Regions from separate parts of the Paenibacillus sp. S25 genome, predicted to be linked through region 3. Evidence: riboswitches for the same ligand, from Rfam matches in the RefSeq annotation. Region 3 holds a riboswitch; each other region holds the start of a gene.

Evidence for each region. A riboswitch is a leader RNA that binds a small molecule or an ion and turns the genes downstream of it on or off. The one in region 3 is predicted to bind thiamine pyrophosphate.
Region 1: it holds a riboswitch for thiamine pyrophosphate, as region 3 does, so the genes downstream of both, KAI37_RS02220 (ABC transporter substrate-binding protein) here and thiC (phosphomethylpyrimidine synthase ThiC) in region 3, are expected to answer to the same signal.
Region 2: it holds a riboswitch for thiamine pyrophosphate, as region 3 does, so the genes downstream of both, tenA (thiaminase II) here and thiC (phosphomethylpyrimidine synthase ThiC) in region 3, are expected to answer to the same signal.

The regions. Positions count from the first base shown of each region.
Region 1 covers NZ_CP073683.1:491,987-500,115, forward strand. Annotated here, with positions in the region: gene nfsA (oxygen-insensitive NADPH nitroreductase) at 41-784, shown strand; gene KAI37_RS02200 (TatD family hydrolase) at 888-1,730, opposite strand; gene KAI37_RS02205 (ABC transporter ATP-binding protein) at 1,723-2,673, opposite strand; gene KAI37_RS02210 (ABC transporter permease) at 2,718-3,494, opposite strand; gene KAI37_RS02215 (MTH1187 family thiamine-binding protein) at 3,491-3,784, opposite strand; gene KAI37_RS02220 (ABC transporter substrate-binding protein) at 4,281-5,324, opposite strand; TPP riboswitch at 5,516-5,625, opposite strand; gene KAI37_RS02225 (pyridoxamine 5'-phosphate oxidase family protein) at 5,896-6,330, shown strand; gene KAI37_RS02230 (bifunctional 2',3'-cyclic-nucleotide 2'-phosphodiesterase/3'-nucleotidase) at 6,551-8,129, shown strand, end outside.
Region 2 covers NZ_CP073683.1:4,620,078-4,628,206, reverse strand. Annotated here, with positions in the region: gene KAI37_RS20185 (helix-turn-helix domain-containing protein) at 1-1,041, shown strand, start outside; gene KAI37_RS20180 (aspartyl-phosphate phosphatase Spo0E family protein) at 1,433-1,600, shown strand; gene thiE (thiamine phosphate synthase) at 1,545-2,258, opposite strand; gene thiD (bifunctional hydroxymethylpyrimidine kinase/phosphomethylpyrimidine kinase) at 2,255-3,085, opposite strand; gene thiM (hydroxyethylthiazole kinase) at 3,082-3,924, opposite strand; gene tenA (thiaminase II) at 3,999-4,688, opposite strand; TPP riboswitch at 4,823-4,925, opposite strand; gene KAI37_RS20155 (NAD-dependent malic enzyme) at 5,018-6,739, opposite strand; gene KAI37_RS20150 (glycosyltransferase) at 7,245-8,129, shown strand, end outside.
Region 3 covers NZ_CP073683.1:803,323-811,451, reverse strand. Annotated here, with positions in the region: gene KAI37_RS03615 (hypothetical protein) at 313-465, shown strand; gene thiC (phosphomethylpyrimidine synthase ThiC) at 589-2,433, opposite strand; TPP riboswitch at 2,621-2,733, opposite strand; gene KAI37_RS03605 (IclR family transcriptional regulator) at 2,889-3,632, opposite strand; gene KAI37_RS03600 (alpha/beta hydrolase) at 3,931-4,968, shown strand; gene KAI37_RS03595 (Fe-Mn family superoxide dismutase) at 5,221-6,600, shown strand; gene KAI37_RS03590 (lipoate--protein ligase family protein) at 6,805-7,650, opposite strand; gene folE (GTP cyclohydrolase I FolE) at 7,815-8,129, opposite strand, start outside.

The DNA.
Region 1 (8,129 bases), 310 kb from region 3:
AGATAAAGAGCTTATATTATGGATTAGGAGTGAAGCAGTCATGAATGATACGATTTCCTTGTTGATGAACCACCGGTCTGTGCGAAAATTCAAGTCAGACCCCATTACCGACGAGCAGCTCGCAGCTATTGTGGCAGCTGGCCAAATGGCATCCTCGTCCAGCAATGTGCAGGCATATACCGTTATTGCCGTTACCGAGCCTTCTTTAAAGACAAAACTTGCCGAGTTGGCAGGAGGGCAGGCTTACGTTGAGCAATGCCCTGCGTTTCTGGTATGGTGCGCAGACCTGTATCGTTTGAAGCAGGTCACGCTCCACCATCAGCCAGGTCAGCCTTCCTATGAAGGTTCCGTCGAAAATTATACGGTTGCGACCATTGATGCCGCGTTAGCTGCACAAAATGCAGCGGTAGCCGCTGAATCACTGGGCCTGGGCATCGTCTACATCGGCGGTATTCGTACTAAAATAGCAGAGGTATCTGAGTTGTTAGGGTTGCCAGAGCTGGTGTATCCAGTGTTCGGTATGTGTATTGGTGTACCGGATCAGGAAACGGGCTTGCGTCCACGTCTTCCACTGTCCGGTGTTATGCATATGAACGGTTACGATAAAAACCAGACGATGAAAGCTGTAGAGGTATACGATCACACATCTGCGGAATATTTGAAGGAACGTACAGGCGGTCAACGTTCTACGCCATGGTCTGAGCAAATGGCTGCGAGACTGACCGAGCCAGCACGCTTGCAGTTGAAGCCATTTTTGGAACATAAGGGTTTCTTGAAGCAATAAAAGCTGAGAAGTGACAAAAAAATCTGCAAAATAAAAGAACCTCCTTATTTACGCATGATGAAGTCCCGCGTAAATAAGGAGGTTCTTTGCTGGTATGCCTTTATCAATCAGATAGTGAGTAAAAGCGTCTCGTGTTTTCATAAAATAATTGACGGACGGCAGATTCATCTTGATGGGTCAGCTTGCTGTACGCACGAATGACGTCGGCAGTCATCCGGGGATGTGTCTCTTGTCCAGTAAAAGGTCCCTCGAACGGCCAGGGACCATCTGTCTCTGCCATGATCTGATCAGACGGATACTGTCTTGCCAAACTGCAGATATCTTCTTCGTACAGGAGATCCGGTGTGAAGGAGACATAATAGCCGTTCCGGGCCATACGTTCGGTCGTGGCGGCAGAGCCCTTGAACCAGTGAAAATGCGCCTGTGTGATGCCATGACGTTCCAAAAGTTCACAGGCGATGTCTGCGTCCTCATAAACGGCGTGCAGGACAATGGGTTTGTTATGCTTGCTTGCAAACTGGATAAAGCGCTCTAGTAGCACTATGTAGGGAGCGAGGTCAAAAGGTGAACCGCTCTGTGAGGCTTCCAGCCGATTGTAATAGGGCAAGCCGACTTCACCCACGGCGACCATTTGCTGTACATGTTCGCCCATCCAGTCGAACAAGAGGTTAAGCTCAGCTTGCGGTGGGAGAGCCTGTTCGGGATGAAAGCCAAAGGCTGGTCGTACCAGCCCGGGGTAACGCTTGGCTAACTGCAGATTGGCTCGGCTGGAGCCCAGATGCATCGACACGGCTATCACGGCTTGGACGCTGCTATTGGCAAGTGAAGCGAGCAGTAATTCCTGTTGTTCGGGCGGGTAGCTGTCTAAATGAATATGCGCGTCGATCAATGGAGCGGTTGCGGAAGCGTTCAATTTCAATGCAGAGAGCCTATTTAGATTATTCATAATGATTTACCCCGTCGTCTGAGGTAGTTTTACGGACACTTTCAGTGGTGTCCATGTCGCCGTCCAGTTTATGTTTTTCCTCGCGCATCCAGCTGGTCATGGTCCGCTTCCATTCAATAAAGAGCGGATCGAGGGTGATTTCTTCCCTACGCGGGCGGGGAAAAGGAACATCTACGACATGCACCACTGAAGCGGGTCGCGCCGACAGCACATAGATGCGGTCGGAGAGCAGCAACGCTTCTTCAATGCTGTGGGTAATAAACAGCACAGAACGGCGGTTCTTTTCCCACATCCGTAATAACCATTGCTGCATGTCTGCACGTGTCAGCGCATCGAGTGCGCTGAACGGCTCATCCAGCAGCATTAATTCCTGCGGGCTGAGCAGTGCGCGAAGAAAGGCTGCGCGCTGTTGCATTCCACCAGACAGCGTATGTGGATACGCCTTGACGAACTTACCAAGTCCAACCTGTTCGAGCCATTGCAAGGCTTCTTTACGACGCTCGCGTTCACTGGCGTACTGAGGGGGTACTGCTGTATTTTTACGTGGAGCATTTTCCTGCCCAAGCAGTACGTTGTCCAGCGTGGTACGCCACGGGAAAAGGGCGGGCTGCTGCGGCATATAGCTGATATGCCCACGTTCACCAGTCATGTCCCGTCCGTGCATACGGATATGTCCCTGCTGTGGTTTGAGTAGCCCGCCGATGATGTGAAACAGCGTGCTTTTGCCGCTGCCTGACGGACCGATGAGGGAAACGAATTCTCCTGGCTTGACTGTGAGGGATACATCCTGCAGTACGGGCAGTAAGCTTCGCTTTTCGCGGAAGGCGAGGCTGATCCCGTCCAATTCCAAAGCAGGAGGAGCAGTTGATCGTCTCTGCTGTTCCCCGGTTCGTTGTTCATTAGCCACGTTGTGTGATGATAATTCAATCGGATGCAGACTCATACGCGCCACGTCCTTTCTTTGCTGTATGTAATTCAAGGAGGAAGCTACTCTTGATCGGGTTTCCAGCGAACCAGCCATTTCTCCAGTAGTAAAATAACCACAAACATGAGTAAGCTGAGTGCAACAATAATGCCGATGGCGGCAAAAATGAGGTCCGTGCGATAGGCTGATTTTTGCAGCAGCATATAATATCCAATTCCTTCACTAGCTCCGATCCATTCCGCAATGATCGCACCCATCACACTATAGGTAGCAGCAATTTTAACGCCAGAAAAGACTTGCGGCAGGGAATGTGGCAGCTCCAGCTTCATAAAAATAGCCATGCGGCTTGCACCCGACATCCGCATATAGTTCATCATCGTACGGTCTGTTCGAGTCAGCCCGTCCATGGCCGCTACAGCCACGGGAAAAAAGCATACTAGGGTAATGACCATCAGCTTGGGCAGCACGCCAAAACCAAACCACACCATGAGCAGCGGCCCTAGAGCGATGATCGGAATGTTTTGACTCAGAATAAGCAGCGGATACAGGGCGGATTTGAGAAAAGGAATTGTATGAAGAACGATGGCGATCAACAGTCCCGTTGCTGTCCCTATAGCGAATCCCGCAAGTGTCAGACGAATCGTAGCCCATGTATGGGCACCAAGCAGCGCCGTTTGTGCCATGCCCTCTTGTACGATGAGGGATGGAGCAGGCAGCAGCCAGGATTCAACATGCAAATAGGAAACCGCCCCCTGCCAGGCCGCTAAAAAGAAGAGGACCGCCACAAGGGGCGGCCATACGCTTTTCCACCAGGATGCGTTCTTGCCTTTCGGATTCATGGGCGATATTTCTCGGTCAGCTTGTTCATGCTGATGCCTTGTGGGTTATGTGCGATTTTGATCTGTGAAATGACGCTGGGACTGCCCGCTTCCGTCAAAGCCTCGTGCATTTCTTTGACCACTTTCAGCAACTCGTCGAGCTCGCCCTCCATGGTCGTATCCAATGGATTCACTTGATGTTTGACGCCGGAGCGCTGAATGACCTCAATCGCCTTATCTACATACGGGTAAGAGTCCTCATTATTAGGAGTTTTAGGGATTACTTGAATACTGAGCAGTGTGTTAGCCATGCAAATTCACCTGTCCTTTATTTGGAGTGTTTTAGAGAACATAGGGTGGTTTAAGGCGTTTGAGACCGCTCCGCGTTTCATTTGATCTTACGATCGCTGTTGCCATGGGATTCTTTGAATAAATTTTAAAAGTTAAGAATCCAACGGCAAAGGCGAACGCTGCGCTTCTCCAGATTCAAATGAACCGCTCCGCTGCCAACCGCCTTAAAAGCACCCTGTTTTTAAAGCTGGTTTGTGTGGCATTATTAACACACAAGCGCACCTACTTAGCGCTTAGATAATATGAAAAACTAAAGAATAAACCAAGTGGAACGAGAACGAAGTGGGCGGAATGGTGCTGTACAAGCGTTAGCGTTCGCCTTTGTACCCAGATTTCAACCTCTGGATATTCATAAAAGAATTCTGGGTACAACAGCGATGGGAGGCACCATCCGACTGCCTAGTGGCGCTTCGTTCACTTCTCTAGTTCGGTCTTATTTTGCGTTTTAACAAATGGTCAGCGCTTGGGCAAGAAGTCATTTGTGAAGGCTTTATCGACTTCCAAAGGCTTGCTGAGCAGCTTGCGTTCGTACATCCAGTCCGAATAGTTTTGCCATACCTCTGCTTTTTGCACGCCCCATTGCGCGGCATCGTCCTGATAACGCGGGCTTAGCCATTTTTGGCTGGCGAGCACCAGTTTTTTATCCAGCTCTGGTACAGCTTTGCTTAAGATGTCCGCGGCTTCTTCTGGATGGGCGATAGTGTATTCATAGCCTTGTGCGGTAGCGTCCATGAACGCTTTGACCAGCTCTGGATCATTTTTTATCGTCTGTTCGTTGCTTACAATTACAGGCGTATAGTAATCAAGGCTTTTGGAATAATCTTTTACATACAGCATATCCAATGGCTCACCTCGAAGCTCGGCTTCGATTCCGGTCCATGCATAGAAAATCCAAGCAAAGTCAATATCCCGCTTCACGGCTGTAAAATAGTCTGCATTGCCCATGTTGACGATCTTCACTTTGCTCACATCGCCTTTGTTTGAATCCATGATGGATTTCATGACCGCTTCTTCTACGGGAGAGCCCCAACCGCCGTATTTTTTACCTTCAAAATCTTTCGGGCTCTTAATTCCGCGATCTACTGGGGCTGCGAAGCCTGAGGTATTATGCTGAATCACCGCAGCGATGGATACAAGCGGCACACCTTGCGTACGAGCTTGTGTGACGCCTTCTTGGTAGCTAATACCAAAAGGTGCAGCATTAGAAGCAACCATTTGATCGGCTCCGCCTGAACCAGGTTGAACAATTTGGACATTCAAACCCGCTTTTTCGTAAAATCCTTTGTCCTTAGCGACATAGAGTCCCGTATGATTCGTATTGGGTGTCCAGTCGAGCACGACTTTAACATCTTTGAGCCCCTTTGCCGGAGTAGACGTTTGGGTGTCGGTAGCGGGAGCCGCTTCTTGGGATGTGGGGGCACTTCCACCGCAAGCGGTCAGGGTCAGGGCCATGAGCCACAGACTGATCAGTCCCAGGCTTAACATTTTCATGCGCTTCATCGTTGTGTTCTCTCCTTTAATTACCCGTTATCCGTCCAATCAGACAGCTTAAGTTCCCCATTTTCTAAAAATAACATCTGCCGGACGCGATCTTTCCAACAACATAATCTTCAATAAAAAAAGCGCCCCGAGTTTCCGGGACGCTTGCGCTTGTATATACCAAAGTAAGGGATGGTCCTATGTAAAAAAGGCACATCTTGCTTAAGCATTCCTACGCTGGCATTACCCAGATCAGGTTGTAAGGGTCAGTGTCTTGGGACACACTCTCAGCCGGCCGATTCCAGCACCCCTGGCATTGTATGGTTTAATGGGTTCATTTATTCGGGTTTACTACGACGATTATATGCCTTGAATGCGGGTCTGTCCAGCATGAAGGGAGAGATGACGGTTCATTTGCCGAACGACAGGGTACACTTTTACTGTGAGCTTTGATCTGAAAATGAGCATGAATCAATCCGATTCGATCGGGTCATGTTATTTTCAGAACAGCTACGCAAGTAGGTTCAGATGGGCTGGTGCCCAATGGCGTGGCCGTAGAGAATTCTAATTCGTGAAAAGGAGTTGTTGTACTGTGGGTAAAACGGAAACATTGGATCGCAACCAACTGGAACAAGCCATTGTGAAGGCTTTGGATAACAACAAATTTTGCTCGTTAGGTACGGTAGAGGGTGGCAAACCGAAAGTACGCTATATGGCCCTTTTTAACGATGGAATGAACATTCATCTGGCGACAGATCGAAAAACACATAAAGTGGATGAGCTAAAAAACAATCCGAATGCTTATCTGCTGCTGGGTTATGAAGTTGGCGGTACGAAGGAAGTCGTAGAAGTGGAGGCTACCGTCCAGATTACAGCTGATGAGGGGCTGCGCAAACAAGTGTGGAACGATTCCTTGAAGGAATGGTTTTCCGGACCGGATGATCCCGATTATGTCATTCTGGACGTGAATCCGACACGCATTGAGTATGTGGGTCAGCAAACTGAGCGCCAAGTGTGGAATAAATAATAAGAATATAAATCGACAAACCAGTGAATCTCCGAGTTTTTAAGGAGGTTTGCTGGTTTTTATTTTTTGAGAAAATTAATTATTTTTTCATAAATAATTTAAGTAAATGACTACTCTTTTGCCTGGCGTTGGATTAAAATAGAAATGGTGGGTTCAAGGCTTACATATATGTGCAAAAGTATGTATATGAGGCATACACCTTAATGAGGAGGGGTATATTTTGTTATTTCGTAAAAATTGGTTTAAAGGGTTTACAGCAGCAGTTGTAGCTTGTAGTATGCTGGTGTTTTCAGCCGCTCCATCCTGGGCAGCTAGCAATTCTCGCGATAGCGCTACAGTGAATTTGCGGATTATGGAAACAACGGATATTCATGCGTCCCTGATGAACTATGATTACTATTCGGACAAAGAAACCAACGAATATGGCCTGATTAGCACAGCCGGTTTGATCCAACAGGCGCGTAGTGAAACGAGAAACAGCATGCTGTTCGATAACGGTGATTTGTTACAGGGCAATCCATTAGGCGATTATATGGCCAGAAATAAAACCTTCGAGAAAGAAGGCGGTGTCCATCCGGTCTACAAGATGATGAACCTGATGGGCTATGATGCGGCGACAGTGGGCAACCACGAATTCAACTACGGCCTCGACTTTCTGGAGAAGTCGCTCAAGGGAGCCGATTTTCCTTACGTAAATGCGAATGTTTATGTTGATAAGGGGGGGCAAGCTACTAAAAATTATTTTACCCCTTATCGAATTCTTGATAAAACGGTAACGGACGAGAAGGGCCAAGAGCATATCCTTAGAGTGGGCGTAATCGGCTTGGTCACACCTCAAATTATGCAGTGGGATGAAGCCAATTTAAAGGATAAAGTCGTTACGAAGGATATTGTTGAAACGGCGAAAAAGTTTATTCCTCAAATGAAAACGGAAGGTGCCGACATTATTGTCGTTCTTGCGCATACAGGTTATGAGGATGTGCCACAAACGCCAATGATGGAGAATGCCGTTAAATATTTGAGCCAGGTGGACGGAATTAACGCTATTCTGTTTGGGCATGCTCATAAATCTTTCCCTGGCCCTGATTTTAAAGATATGAAGGGTGTAGATCTGGATAAGGGAACCATTAATGGCGTACCGGCCGTGGAAGCTTCTTCATGGGGCAAGGATCTGGGGATTATTGATCTGAGCCTGGAAAAGAAAAAAAACGAGTGGAACGTAATCAACTCCCAGTCTCAAGTGCGTCCGGTTGTGAGTACCACAAACCAGGCTGTGCAGTTTACTCCTGACTACAAACTGACAGATTCGATCAGGGAAGAGCATAAAGGAACACTGGACTATATTCGTCAACCTGTTGGAACAACGACTGCACCGATTAACAGTTATTTTGCATTAGTGCAGGACGACCCTTCTATTCAAATCGTAACGAATGCACAGAAATGGTATGTTCAAAACCATCTTAAAGGAACTGAATACGAAAAACTTCCCGTATTGTCGGCAGGCGCTCCATTCAAGGCCGGTGGTCGAAACGGAGCCGAGTATTACACCAACATTCCTGAAGGTACGATAGCGATTAAAAACGTGTCCGATCTGTATGTGTATCCGAACACGGTTCATGCTGTAGAAGTGACCGGTGCTGAAATTCAGGAGTGGCTGGAGTGGTCTGCAGGTCAGTTCAACCGCATTGATCCAAAGCAAACTGAGGAGCAATCGCTGATCAACAAAGATTTCCCAACCTACAATTTTGATGTCATTGACGGTGTGAATTACCAGATTGATGTAACCCAGCCTGCACGAT
Region 2 (8,129 bases), 2.1 Mb from region 3:
CAAGGTCAGCACAATGCTGCATTGTTGCTCTACGAAGGGATTGCGGAAGGCGAGAAGTACCAGCACTCTGAACGCTTGGCTATCTGTCAGTATCGTCTATTTACCATTCAGGTGGGGAACAATCAGATCCGAAATCTCAAGGCGGCTACACGATTTGAACCCTTTGTCGAGCGTCTGAATGAAATAGATCAACTTGATGCGTTAAAAGATTTGGCGAATGTGTATCGTTCTCTGCGTGAATGGGACAAGCTCGATGCAACTGCTCGAAAAATGAGAGCCAAAGCGGAGATCCAATATTCTTTGAAACATCAACAGAAAAAGCGAGAGTGGGAGGAGTCTGAACAGAGGCTGAGTCGCCCGATGTTTGTGTACATTACCTATGCTGATTTACTGTGTGCGAGTGTCTGTGAAGCGCAAGGCGATTATCAGCAAGCACTACAATTTACAAATGCCTACTCTGATTTAGATTGGGTGATCGAGACAGACCAGGAAACCCAACACTGGGTCAACTTGTTCAAGCATTGGGCAGAAGGTAATATTTTTGTAAATAGGCTCCTATCTGGAGATACCAATGTGCTTCCTCATTATGTTGAATATATTGCATCCACATCAATCACTACCGAGAATGAAAAGCTATCCAAGTTGCTGAACGTTATGATTGCTGCTAACCGATATGCAATAGATATCAATGATGTCCTTTCACGTTTTGAAGTGGAGATTAATTCTTTTGCTCTGCTATCACAATCTGCTGATATGTACACCCAACAAGTGATGCCAGATTATTTTGCATGGTTTGGTTACGAACTGGCTTATTACTATTTAAGACGGGGAATGTACAATGATGGCTTTAAACACTTAATATATGCATTGGTAAAAGCCCACATACTAAATAATGAGACTTATTTTATAAACTGTACGGGGCTTTTTGCACATTTCCAAGCACACGCGCTTCCCGAAACAAGGGAAGAGTATTTCAAACTATTAGAAAAGGTGTGGTTAGACAATGTTGAAAAAAATGATTCTGCTGATCATCGCTGCTAGCTTCTTGTTTATTTTAGCAATGCCTGTTCAGTCGCATAACCAAAATCAAAGAATAACGCCTCACGTACAAATTGGAGGTGCTTAAACGGCTAGAAACAAAGACAACTCTCACCGACTAGTTCAAGTTTGGGGAGTTCAGCGGCTATTAGAGATCAAACAACATAAGGTAAATCTCTAAGTCAGATTTGATTGGTATGCTCTATATTCATTGGATCTTTTTATGCAAAGGGCCTCTGTTCCACTTAATTAGTGGAAACGGAGGCTTTTTTATGTGGATTTAGGGGCATCTTTGTTTATGCAAACTTTTGGGATGTTCTTTTTTTGTTAGGCGCATCATTTGAGAATCCAAAAAACGTCTTTTTGTCATAAAATATGACATATAGGAGGGATCATGCTGATGAACCAAGGTGTGACTTTACTTTGTGTCGAACGAGCTAGGAAGAAACTGTACCAGGTCCAGAAAAAGTATGGATTTTTAACACATCCCAAAGTAATAGAACAATCTAAAAAGCTGGATGATCTGTTGAATCTTTATCAAACATGTAGATCGGATCATTGAGAAATGAGACCATATTTTTCTTTAATTCCTTGACCGCACCTCTAACCTGTTCTGACTGTGTCACGGCTGAAATCACCGCCACACCATCTGCACCTGCACGTGCGACTTCCTCAATACGGTCCACTGTAATACCTCCGATCCCAACAATCGGCACATCAATTCCCGCTTTACGCATCTCATATATAATTGCCGGTCCCTGTACGGCATGGACATCATCTTTCGAGATGGTGGGATAGATTGGCCCGACGCCGAGATAATCCGCACCTTGCAGGATGGCACGACGTGCTTCCTCAATGGTATGGGCAGAGACGCCTAGAATTCGATTTCCGATTCGCTCGCGGACGGATTCGGCGGATTCATCGTCCTGACCGATGTGAACGCCGTCGGCGTCGAGTTCAAGAGCCAGCTCCACGTCGTCATTGATGATGAAGGGGACACCAGCGTGGCGGCACAGTTCCTGTAGCTGGCGCGCAAGTTCGAACATAGGAACGCCCGTTAACGCGCCGTGGCCCTTTTCTCGAAACTGGACCATGGTTGCGCCGCCAGCCACAGCCTCTTGCACGACCCAACTTGGTTCAGCGAGGCAGTTCACGCTTCCAAGCACCAGGTACATCTGTAGCTGGCGGCGCACCACCTCTGGCAATATTCTGCTGCTCATCGGAGTACCTCCTGACGACGGCGGTAGGCCCAATGATTGGTTGGGCCATGTCCCTGTCCAAGGTGTAAAGTATCCTCAATCGCCGCCTGGATGAAGGCTCTACCATTCGAGATAGCTTCCAGTACAGACATTCCTTTCCCTAATTCAGCAGTTATCGCTGCCGAGAAGGTACATCCTGTTCCGTGTGTATGGACAGTCCGTACCCGCTTGCCGCTCAGCTCTGTAAAGGCGGTTCCGTCAAAGAGCAGGTCAACAATCTGTCCGCTGCTCTCGCTCTCGTCAGCGTGGCCGCCCTTGATCACAACGAATTTTGGTCCCATACTGCTAATATGTCTCGCAGCCTCGCGGCGATCCTCCATCGTACGGATGCTGATCCCTGTCAGGGCTTCTGCCTCCGGGATATTCGGTGTAACGACTAGGGCCAAGGGAAACAGGTCGTCCTTCAAAGCCTGCACCGCTTCCAACTGCAGCAGTTCAGCACCTCCCTTGGCAATCATCACGGGATCGACGACGACCTTTTTCCAGCCGAACTTTCGGATCTGCTTGCTCACAAGACGGATGATACCCGCATTAAACAGCATGCCAGTCTTTAGGGCATCTACTCCAAGGTCTAATCCTACAGCTTCGATCTGTTCCGCTGTTGCTTCCTGTGGCAGCGGATATACGCCGTGAACCCCTAAGGTATTCTGTACGGTAATGGCCGTAATAGCCGACATGCCGTACACGCCAAGTTCTTGAAAGGTTTTGAGATCGGCTTGAATTCCGGCCCCGCCGCCACTGTCCGAACCGGCAATCGTCAGTGCTCTGGGTACACGAACGTCTGTCATCGCGCACCACCTGCTGTGGTTGTTCCTGCTTCACGGACAGTGACATGCCCCTCCAGCGAACCTGTATGTAGTTTGGCGAGCTCGTCGAGAAAGGCAATCTGGAAGCTGCCGGGCCCCAGCTCTGCGGTACGTGCTGCGGCTCGGGAAGCTGCTGCACCGTAAAATGCCAAGCCTGCTGTACCTGCGAGCAGCAGGTTGGGTTCAACAGCTGCAAAAGCACCTAACACAGAGGTCAGCAGGCAGCCTGCTCCGGTTACCTTCGTGAGCAGCGCGTCTCCGCCGCTAATCATTCGTGCTTCGGCCCCATCGGTGATGACGTCCTCTTTTCCAGTGATGACAACCATTGAATTGAGCGTTTGAGCAGCCCGAATTGCCAGATCGACATTGCCGCTGTCAGCACTGTCACCAGCATCTACGCCTTTAATCTCACGCGCTTCTCCAACAAGATGCGCGACTTCGGCTGCATTGCCCCGCACCAATGAGATTTTGACTTCTCTCAGGATTCGCAGTGCCGACTCAGTTCTAAAGCTCGTTGCTCCCGCACCGACCGGATCTAGCAGGACCGGAACACCGTGTGCATTCGCCGATTGTCCAGCAATGATCATGGCATCCACCAGTTCGCGGTGCAGCGTACCGATGTTTAACACGACGGCTCCCGCTATTTTTGCCATATCTGCTACTTCCTCGGGTGCATAGGCCATCACTGGGGAGGCGCCCAATGCATACAGGCCGTTGGCCGTAAAGTTAGTGACTACCACATTGGTCATATTGTGAACGAGGGGTTTGCTGTTTTGTACCTTCGTCAGGAGAGCTGAATAACTTTTTTCCCATGTACTCATAATGATTATCCTCTCTATAGTTGGTGGTTCAACATGGCATTAACCGTACTTCACGCATCGAATCGCCAGGATGACTATTCTAAGACCGCTGCCTGCATCTGGACCGGCCATTCTTCCTGGTTATAAGCCATGTCCCAGAACTTATATTCCAGCTGGCAACTCAGTACAAAATGCTCAATCATCCGCTCTCGCTCAGCAGCCGTTGCGCCTTCTGCCCAAGCATCTACACGTTCTCGGAACTTGAGTGTTGTATCATCAAGCTGGTCTCCATAGAAGCCCATCCATTCATAGAACGGATGAGACTCATCCGGCTTTACTTCATCCAGCAGCCTGCGGCCAATCTCGGCATACGTCCACATACATGGCAGCAGCACAGCCAAGATCTCGCGCAAACTGCCCTCATGCGCGATCGTCAGCATGTGACGGATATAGTGATGGGCCGAAGGAGCGAGTGGATATCCCTGCAACTCTTCATAGGTCACCCCTGCGACAGCACAGAAATTTTGATGCGGATGAACCTCGCTGTGGAGAATAAAAGAGATTTGTTCATTAAATACTGCCATGTCCTCCCGATTCGTGCATTTGGAGATTGCGATGCCGTATATCCGCATGTAGGCGTTCAAATATTCAAAGTCCTGTTTTACATAGTGAATCAGCTGTCCCCTTGTCAAACTTCCTTCAGCAATACCTCTCACAAAGGGATGCTCAAAAATCGCTTGAAAAATGCCGTCCGCCTGCCGACGGAGTTCTTGTGTAAAACTCAATTTCCCCACCTCCATTAATTGAAGAGCAAGAAGTCCTGTAAGGATACAATTCCGAAACAACGCTAAAAAGCCGCCCCGGAAAAATGGAGCGGCTTCAACATAGGCCCAATGCGCAAAAAACGCTTGAAACCTTATATACGAAGGCTCCACTTTCCTACGCTAGTACGAACTAGATCAGGTTCAAAGGGTCCAAGATACATTCTTGTCTCAGCCATATTGGCTCCCCTAGTGGACTTCTATTCTTTTGACTATTACTGTACATACGTTCATACGCTATGTCAAACATAGTGTGCAAAATATTAAATTTCCTCTAGTTAGGTTTTTGGGGCTTAGTGAGGGTGATGAATTACACTTTCCACGGCTTTGACCTTGGCATATTCCGGTTTCCACATTGCATCTCGTATAGCTTGTTCCACATCTGAAATGTGCGCCTGAGCTACCTGATCCTGAATCGCGGCATTTGCAACCGCAACCGCAACAGCGTACGAAACTTCGCGTAATTTTCGGATATGAGGGAGTAGCGCACCGCCAGGCGTATTCGAATCTACACCATTGGCAACAGCAACTGCTGCGGCTGTAAACATCGCAGGGGTAATCCTTTTGGCTTTAACCACAATCGCACCTAGACCCAGTCCCGGAAAAACAAAGGCATTGTTCGCCTGTCCAATCTCAAAATTTGTATCGTTATAGGTGACGGGCTCAAAAGGACTTCCGGTTGCGATCAGTGCTCTGCCATCTGTCCACCGGATCAAATCCTCGGGTACTGCTTCTGCAAGGTTTGTAGGATTGGACATGGGCATAATGATCGGGCGTTCTACATGCTTCGCCATCTCCTTGATGATTTCTTCAGAAAAGGCACCTGCTACACCGGAAGTTCCAATCAATATCGTAGGCTTCACCTGACGGATGACCTCCAGTAGCGGTATTTTGCCGTCACCCGACCGGGTCCATGAGCTGACTTCATCCTTTTTGCGCACATACGGTTTCTGATACTCCAATACGTCTTCCATATCTTCCGTTAACAGCCCACGATAATCAAAGGCCCAAAAGGACTTGAATGAATCATCTGCGGAAAGGCCATCCTCGATCATAGCGCCCCGAATTTGGTCAGCGTTACCGATCCCTGCAGCCCCTGGGCCGAAAACAAGTATTTTTTGTTCACGCAGCGGAGTCTTGGTGACACCCACCGCCGAAAGAATCGCAGCCAGGGTCACCGCTCCTGTACCTTGTATATCATCGTTGAAGGTGAGAATGCTTTGACCGTATTTTCCTATAATATGGCGCGCATTTACGCTACCCACATCTTCCCAATGTAAAAGCGCCTTCGGGAATTGCGCTAACGTTTTGCTGATAAAAGTATCAATAAACTGGTTATAGGCTTCTCCGCGAACCCGTTTATGGCGGTTTCCGATGTACAGTGGATCATTCAGCAGCTTTTCATTATTCGTGCCCACATCCAGTACAATTGGCAGCACCCGCCCGGGATGAATGCCTGCCGCAGCCGTATACACTGCAAGCTTGCCAATCGCAATGTTAATCCCCCCGACGCCCCAGTCACCAATCCCCAAAATACTTTCGGAATCTGTCACGACGATCAGATCCACATCCTCGCCGCTTAATCCAGAGTTATAGAATGCTTGTCCGATGCCATTCGGGTTATCTATCGACAAATATACGCCTCCAGGGCGGTTGTACTCGTGACTATACTCTTGAATCGCGGTTCCTACGGTCGGCGTGTAGACTACGGGCAGCATTTCACTCAAATGATCGGTTAGCAGCCGGTAGTAGAGTACGACATTTCGATTGTGAAGGTCGTTGAGAGAAGCATTTTTACGCAGCATGGTGGGTTGTGCGAGAAACTGCTGATATGCACGTACGCTCTGTTTCTCCAATGAAAGGACGGTTGGAGGAAGGATTCCTTCCAAACCCAGATCTTTGCGTTCTTCTTCTGTAAAAGCGACACCTTTGTTCAAAAGAGGATTTGCCAACACATCCTTTCCCCGTAATGGAGTAGATAATGACCCATCGCGATTGACATAAAATGCTTCCATAGAAAGACCTTCCTTCTCTTCATTTTCATAACGAAAGGATTTCACAAAATTCGATTCCAGTCGCTCCGAAGTGCAAGATATAGACGAACTAAACCATTTCGATCTATATCTTGTTCATTGAAAGTCGCTTATCGGATTTTTGCAAAATCCTCAAGATGACATGTTGTCCATAGTATGGACGTGCAAATCTGTTTTATTCTTCTATTTATCTATGACAAAATAACCATATATATTTCCTTCTGTTGATCTAAAAGAACTAATTTTCGATATAGATGCGCTACCTAATTCTGATGGTTTTGGTTCTAATGAATCAGGTCTAAATACTCTGTTTTTATTAAATATGAAAATCAGTTTTTTTTCTCTTATATCCTTATATATCATGGAGTGTCAGCTATTTTGTTAAGGAAATATGAAGTATTTGGACATTAATTTAACTCCTATAAGCAAACATTCTTAATTCTTTTTCAACAAAATAGAACTATTCGGAGGAAAAGGAGAGGTTTGTGTGCAGGGACCTATAGCCATTTTTAGCGATAACGACAGGGCTATTGATTATCCCAATGTGATTTGTTTTTACCAATATATACAGTGCGAGGACACGGAGGCAGCTTCAGTCTACGAGAACGCATGTTGTTGCCTGATTGATTATAGGGAGCCGGGGCAGGCGGTGCAGAAAGCCAATCAGATCCGTAGCCAATTTCCGCAAATGCCATTGTTACTGGTGACGGATGTAACAATTCCGTTCAGTGATCAGCATATGGTGCAAATCACCGGAGTAGGCCGTTTGCGCCTGCTATTTTGGCAAGCCAATGACACCGAAGAAATGCTTTCGGAAATACAAAGCTTGCTCTATCCCGAGTATTCGACCAAAAGCCAACATATTGCATTTATCTTGTCTGTATATAACGAAGAGCAACGTTTTGTTCATGTCAAAACCTTTGCTGAACGACTGCAGGCCTTTATCCGCAGCCATATTATTGAAGGTTCGATTTATCTCATTGATGATGGCAGCCACGATGGTACCAATGCCTTGATTAAAGCGCTGGAGGCAGCAACGGACTTGTCCGTAAACCGGATTAATCAGAATCTTAGCCCGCTGCTTCAAACAAGGGAATTGGGACGCAATACACGTAAGGCAGGGACCTATCTGGAAGGGATGCGGACCATTGGTGCGGATTACTACGTATTTGTGGACGCGGACGATTCCTTTTTTATTGAGGATATTGCCAGAATGATTAATGTTGTTCAGCAGGGCTATTATGATGTCGTGATTGGAACCAAGGATATGACCGCCGAGAATCGATCTTTATTGCGATCTGTTGTCAGCTTTGGTAAACGGGTCATTTCACGTCCTTTTTTACCAACAGGTGTGGTGGATTCGCAGACTGGG
Region 3 (8,129 bases):
CAAGGTTATTCGACAAAAAAACACAATCCCGACTACTAAACTAAGAAAACGGGCCTCTAGCCCTTGTTTTAGACCTAGGCACATTTTCCTCTAAAACGACCATCCTCCTAATCGACATTTTGGACACATATGACCATCTTCCTGTTTTATGTCAAAAGCGTTTTACTTTGAAAAAATGTGGGTATAATGATTGAAACATTACCAAGCAACCTACTTAGCATTACGACATCAAGTACATACAAATAGTCCTATACAGACGTCCTAAGCAACTCAATCTGAATTTGACAATATGGAATTGGAGGAATGACCTACATGAATACAATGAACTTAACCGTCCACACCCTGATGCCCTTTCACCACCAATACCAACGTGCCAACGCGGTGAGTATGCAGAAGAAAGAAGATAGCTCGGAGAAGAAGCTCAGCTTTCAGGACATTTTGAATGAAAAAATGGGTAAAAAATAAGGCGCCGTTTATCCGGTTGCATGATCCCGCTTTACATAAGCTAAAAAGCCGTAGTTTCCTACATCGACTGTAGAGAACCACGGCTTTTTTTAATTCATGTGTTCCTAAACTCACACGTTCGTTTTACTGACCTCCATCCCGATACTGCTCTGCCTTCTCACGCATCCCGGCAGCTACTGCTTCTTGAGTGTTCAGCCCCTTATCCGCTGCATAGGCGCGAATGTCCTGCGTGATACGCATACTACAAAATTTGGGGCCACACATTGAGCAAAAATGTGCTTCCTTGGCGCCCTCTGCCGGTAGTGTTTCATCATGGTAGGACAGGGCCCGCTCGGGATCAAGCGACAGATTGAACTGGTCCCGCCAGCGGAACTCAAAGCGTGCCTTGGACAAAGCATCATCCCGCTGCTGCGCCCGTGGATGACCCTTCGCCAGATCGGCAGCATGTGCCGCAATTTTGTAGGTAATGACACCCTCGCGGACATCATCCTTATTGGGCAGACCCAAATGCTCCTTAGGCGTAACATAGCACAGCATGGACGTCCCGAACCAACCGATCATCGCCGCCCCGATGGCTGAAGTAATATGATCATATCCGGGGGCAATATCCGTCGTGAGCGGCCCCAAGGTATAGAAAGGAGCTTCCTTACAAATCTCCATTTGTAAATCCACATTCTCTTTGATTTTATGCATAGGGACATGTCCTGGCCCTTCAATCATGACCTGAACATCATGCTTCCATGCGATTTGCGTTAGCTCGCCCAACGTTTCCAGCTCTGCAAACTGTGCTTCATCATTCGCATCATAGATACTACCTGGACGTAGACCATCCCCGAGAGAAAAGGCCACATCATAGGCTCTCATAATTTCGCAGATTTCTTCAAAATGTGTATACAAAAAATTCTCCTGATGGTGCGCAAGGCACCAGGCTGCCATGATCGACCCGCCACGGGATACAATTCCCGTCATTCTATTCGCCGTCATCGGTATATACCGCAGCAATACACCCGCATGAATTGTAAAATAGTCCACTCCCTGCTCCGCCTGCTCAATCAGCGTATCGCGATACAGCTCCCACGTCAGCGCTTCTGCTTCGCCGTTCACCTTTTCAAGTGCCTGATAGAGCGGCACAGTCCCAATTGGTACAGGAGAATTCCGAATGATCCATTCACGTGTTGTATGGATATTACGGCCTGTGGACAGGTCCATAACTGTATCCGAGCCCCAACGCACAGCCCAGGTCATTTTCTCCACTTCCTCCTCGATGGAGGAGGTAACCGCAGAATTGCCAATGTTCGCATTGATCTTCACGTGAAAATGACGCCCAATGACCATTGGCTCACTTTCCGGGTGATTGATATTCGAAGGCAAGATGGCTCGTCCAGCCGCCAACTCCTGCCGTACAAACTCAGGCTCCACCCCTTCGCGGATCGCCGCAAATTCCATTTCTGGCGTAATGATCCCTTGCCGCGCATAATGCATTTGTGTCACTGTACGACCTTGCGAAGCACGAAGCGGACGGTTGGTCACGCCGGGAAATTCCACTGTCTCCCGTTTGAAGCCAGTTTTCAGTCCATTATCCTCCGGCTGTACAGCGCGTCCCTCGTAAGCCTCCACATCGCCCCGTTCCAGTGCCCAAGCTCGCCGTAATGGAGGCAGGCCCTGACGGATATCGACCTGATAGGCTTCGTCAGTCATGGGACCGCTTGTATCATATACACGCAATGGCTCATGATGCTCCGTGCCCTGCGGCGTATGTGTAGGATGAAGAGCAATTTCGCGCTCTGGCACGGCAATGTCCGGCCGTGAGCCTTGAATATATACCTTACGGCTCCCTGGAAAGGGCGTTACCCCATTGGCTTGATCCCCGTTTGTCTTCTCTACCTCAACTTCTTTTGTTCCTACCAATCTTACTTCGTTTGATTTCAATTCTGTTCCTTTTGTTCCTTCTGCTTCTGTCGGCTTCATTGTCCATTCCTCCCGTTTCGATGAAATGACACACCGATCCGGAACCATTCCCAGGGTGGCGCTGATCTATGCAAAAAAGCCGGTTCCCTAGGGAACCGGCTAATCTAACGAGGCAGCTATCCAGACAGTACGCATGTGGAATAATCCTATTCCAATGCGTCACCGTAGACAGCAGCCGCGTATACATTTCATTGGCCGATTACTTCCCTACGCTGGTATGATCCAGATCAGGTGCAAAGGGTCCGGAATCTTGCACGATTCCATCTCAGCCCGGCATTACAGGCTCCCCCAGTAACTGTGATACTTCTATTCACATGAGGCGGCTATAACAGACATCCCGCCATCCTTACCAGACTACTTTAAATTTATAGCTTTGGCAACCCTTCTAGGTTCACTTTACCAAGGAGACACTCCCCATCAAATCACTCTGCTTGCTTCAACTGTGTTCATTCTTGTTACGGAAGCATAAGCCCCATTTCCTTCGCCGCTTCAATCAAAATCGGAGCAAAGTCATGTAGCGTCTCGGGTGCAAGCCGACTGACCGGACCGGATACAGATAAAGCCGCAGTGACCTGTCCCTTCCGGTTTACAATTGGCGCAGCCACAGCAGCAGCCCCTGGCTCCCGTTCTTCATAGCTGGTCGCATAGCCCTTCTCGCGGATGTCCTGTAGCTGGGCTTTATAGACCTCCGGGTCTACCGAGGGCGGCCATTCATCCCCGCTTAGCAGAGCTTCCAGCTCCTGCGGCGGCATAAAGGCTGCCAGCACCTTGCTGGAGGCCCCTACAGCAAGCGGCATACGCGCACCTACAGGCGCGACCCTGCGAATCGCCTGATTGCTCTGCACGGCTTGTATGCGAATACGCATGCTGCCGTCCCGTAAGTACAAGCTGACCGTCTCGCCCAAACGGTCACGTAATCCTTCCATTGCAGGCTGTAACAACACCGCCGGCTCGTCACTTTGGGACAAATGCGTGGATAGCTCCCAAATGCGGAAGCCAAGTCGATATTTTTCCGTTTCGGCATTCCGAACGACAAAGCCCCGATCCTCCAACGTAGTCAGCAGCCGATGAACCGTGCTTTTATGTAGACCAATTTTGGAGGCAATCTCCGTCAGGCCAAGATCCGAATCTGCGGTAAAACACAGCAGTATATCAAGTGCACGCTCTACAGCGCGAACGGTTAATTTACGGTCTTCCATCGTGAACCGCTCCTCTTGTATCCATATTCGTTTCACACTATGAAACATGGTTACATAAATTATATAGAATAGTCGCGGCTACTGTAAACCGATGTTTTTGTGACAACCATATTACAGAACGAGAACAAACATCGACAATTCTTTGCATCATTTTTACTTTTCCGGTTCAGGCGTTGACTTTGGATAATCCCCATCATACGATAATAGGTATCTATACGGATCTACACTATCATTTTCAAGTGGAATTATACCTATATTCTATGAAACGAAGATCAATTTTATATAAGGAGGCTCTTACATGATTTCGACATCCCAGCGCAACTCTCAGCTACAGACCGCTGTTCAGGAGCCGTCCACCCCACTCTTTAATCCCCGTCTGCTGCGGTTCAAGCACGTTGTGATTGCTCTGCTGCTGTCGGTCGTCTTTTTTCTGTTGTTTTGTTTTATTGCCTTGCATGCTTACATCGCATGGGTACTTACGAATCCCACCGTTGCACCGCTGTACTCTAATCCGATGCAGGCCAAAAGCATGCCTTATGAGGAAGTCAGCTTCCCTGCCAAGGATGGTAGCCGCATGGTACAAGGCTGGTATATCCCAGCGGATCAATCGCGGAAAACGATTATTTTCAGCCATGGCTATGGAGCTAACCGCGAAGAAAGCTGGATTCCCATGTATGATCTGGCGCATTATGCCCACAGTTTGAACTTTAATGTAGTCATGTTCGATTATGGATTCGCGTCACAAAACAGCAAAGCAGTCGCGACCGGAGGCAAAGCGGAATCCCAGCAACTTCTCGGGGCAATTCAGCTTGCGAAGCAACGCGGCTCGTCGGAGATTATCGTATGGGGCTTCTCTATGGGGGCAGGAACCGCTCTTCAGGCGGGCTTGCAAACCAAGGATGTGGACGCAATGATTTTGGACAGCACCTTCCTGCTGGAACCGGATACGCTGTACCATAACATTCACAATCAAATTAATCTGCCAAGACATCCGTCTTTGGAAATTCTGGAGTTGCTGTTTCCAGTTTTGAACGGCACCAGCTTGCATCAGATTCCATATCAGGAGGTTAAAAAGGAAAACTATCCGTTCCCGATCATGTTTGTGCATGGTACACAGGATGAAAAAGCTCCTTATCCTATTGCGGAAAAGCTCGCTGCCAATCAAACTAATCCGCTTTCCAGTGTATGGATTGTTAAAAACGGGATACATGAGCTTATTTTCAGAGAGCACCCTCGTGAATATTTGCGACGGGTATCGACGTTTCTAAGCAGTGTACAGGAGCTGGAGGACAAGAAAACCGTCGCTGATGCCCACAAACAAACGACTACGAAGTAAATTTTTCGAAGAACTGTATTCTATTCTTCGCCTGGAAGAAGCCTGCCTATGGACACTTAACCCGTGCCGTAGCTGGGTTTCTTTTTCGTTTTCCATGGTTATCCATTGTTCTACGTAACAGATGTGACCGGATTAAGGGAGTTCATAGACATATTCCCGATGGGACAGCGAATATACTGGGTACGTATGCATCCAGGGCAGATCTGCCAGATCCGCCGGATAGCCATAGTAGGATACGGGAGGTAAAAAACGATGCTGAGTACTTATGGGTCTTTCCTGCCCTTACGTGTGCTGGAGGAAATTCGGCATTGGAAGCAGCAGGAAAGTTGGCATGTGGAAGTAATTAAATCCGCTACCGAGGGACTGGAGCCTACTTATGTACGGCTGCTGGATGATTGGCGGACTGTATTCGAACAGACGGAACGCACCGCCATAGAGTTGCTAGAAGAGCAACGGAGCGCACTCGATCCGGCAGATCAGGCGTGGCATCAGGAATGGAAACAGATGTCGGCTGCTCCACAAGCACATACACACGAATTCACTGAACATTCAAAACAGTCAAGGGGATTAGACGCGACATCATCTGTAAAGATACCATTGACAGAGTCAGCCTTAAACTCTCAGCCTGACTCACAAGAACTAAATCGTCGACTGGACGATTTGCTGCAAACCGCAAACCGTCAGTCACAGGAGTATGTACGACAGCTCGGTCTGCTGAGCGAGCACAGTCATGCATTGCGTCAGCAGCCAAAATCCGCCGGAGTTGTATTACACGCGGCACATGAAAGCCAATATTTCCTGATCTCGACAACCCCCTTTCAAGAACCCGGCTCCATCGCAAGGGCTGCTAGGTTGTATCATGTAGCGGAAGAGGGTGCGAATTACCCAGAGGAATCGTTTCGAGAACGGCAGGCAGGCATAAGGGGAGAAGGCGCATGGACGACTAAAAGCGTCAAATCCAGCCAAGCGCAACCTTCGGCAACGGAAAAAACCTCACCCGGCCGGCCGGTTCCTATTGGGGGACATCGGCTACCGCCGCTCCCTTACCCCTATAATGCGCTTGAACCGTATATTGATGAGAAAACGATGCGTATTCACCATGATAAGCATCATTTGAGCTATGTGAATGACCTGAATAAAGCGGAAAAGAAGCTGGAAGAAGCCCGAAAAACAGGTGATTTTGACCTCGTAAAACATTGGGAACGTGAACTGGCATTCAACGGCGCAGGCCATTATCTGCATACTCTTTTTTGGACGATCATGAGTCCTCAAGGCGGTGGAAACCCAAGCGGACCGCTGGCTGAACAGATTAAAAAGGATTTTGGCAGCTACGATGCATTCAAAAAGCAATTCAGCTCGGCAGCCGAAAAGGTCGAGGGTGGCGGCTGGGCTATCCTGGTATGGAGTCCACGCGCGGGACGGCTTGAAATTTTGCAGGCCGAAAAGCACCAGAATCTGACTCAATGGGAGTCCATTCCGCTGCTGGCGATAGATGTATGGGAACATGCATATTACTTAAAGCATCAAAACGAGCGCAACAAATACATTGAGGATTGGTGGCATGTCGTTAACTGGCCAGAGGTGGAGGCGCGCTATACCCAAGCCTCCAAACTGAGATGGCAACCCTTCTAGAGGTTGTTCAAAAAGTCGTCTTTCCATAACGAAGCTAATCAAGAAGCGGATTCGACGTCGAATCTTGAATTCAGCCAGGCCTTCCGTTGCTCACGTAGATCTGTCTACGCTCCCCTACTCAGTCCCTGGCTTCATCCAACCTTCTCGATCCTGAAAAGCCGACTTTTTGAACACGCACTAATAGGCTTCTAAGCTAAATAAAAATTACACCTGCAAATCGTATCGCTCTCTGAGCGCTGCTATTTGTTCGGTCAATCCTTCCGGGTGTACCAGCCAGCCATCGGCAGGTAAAATGGCTGTCCGGCTCTCAACAACACGGCGCAGAGATGCCGTGTACGCCTCAACAGACGGCACGCCAGCCAGCTCTGCCAGGCTACCCATCGTTGCTGGATTCACCCGAGGGTAATCCTGCTGCTGCACGCCTGCCGACGTGTCCCCGGCTGCCTCTGTATAGAACTGCTGCACCGCCTGTGCACGCTCTGCACCGCTGCCCTCAATCATCACGAAGGCTGTGATGATATACGCCTTGGCTTGGCGCCGCTGTGCAATGCCGCAAAACTTGCGGCCCCGGACGCTGACATCGTAATCCCCGGGACAGAAGGACCCGGGGATTTCTCCGGTCTGCGCCTCGCCAGACCACGGAACCAGCGCATCGGCAATTAGCGCTGCCATGAGCCGAAAATCTTCATGCAGGCTGATGGCCCGCTGTGGATTCGGCAGGATCAAGGACAGGTTCAGTACCCCCCTGTCCAGCATGACGGCTGCTCCACCCGAGGGGCGTACGCATACCGAGGTTCCCGCGTTGCGCACTCGCTCCATCGCCTGTGGGGCGTAGGGAAGCCTTCGGTCCCGGTGACCGATCACAAGCGCTGACGGATGCCGCCATAGATGCAAAATGGGTGTAGCTCCTTTCCCTACTTGCCGACAGGCCAACTCCTCCCAAGCCAGCGGAGACAAAACATCCTCCTGAGTGGCCGCGAGTGGCGTTTCAAACCACTGCAACTCAGGCAAAGCTGTTGTTTTTTCTGTTGATCTATGTACATTCTCCATACGTTATCCCCTATCTTAAAAATAACTGTTATCCATAGGCAAATCGTAATTTTAAGGTAGCTATCCCGTCGTCTCTATTTCTGATGTTAACAAAAAAAGGTGGCTACGCCTATGCGTAAACCACCCTTTTTTTGTTCATCACATAAACGTCTTGCGATGTTCGATCAATCCTTGAGCAGCGACAAAAACTCTGCGCGCTGCGCTGCATCATCACGAAACGTACCGCGTACTGCAGACGTTACCGTTTTGCTACCAGGCTTTTTGACACCTCTTGCACACATGCACAAGTGCTCGCCTTCCACGACCACCATAACCCCGTGAGCGGAGACCGCTTCATTTAAAATATCAGCGATCTGTGATGTAATACGCTCCTGTACCTGCAATCGGCGGGTCACTGCCTCTACCAGACGTGCAAGCTTGCTCAGTCCTACAATTTTGCCGCTGGGTACATAGCCGATATGCACTTTTCCGAAGAAAGG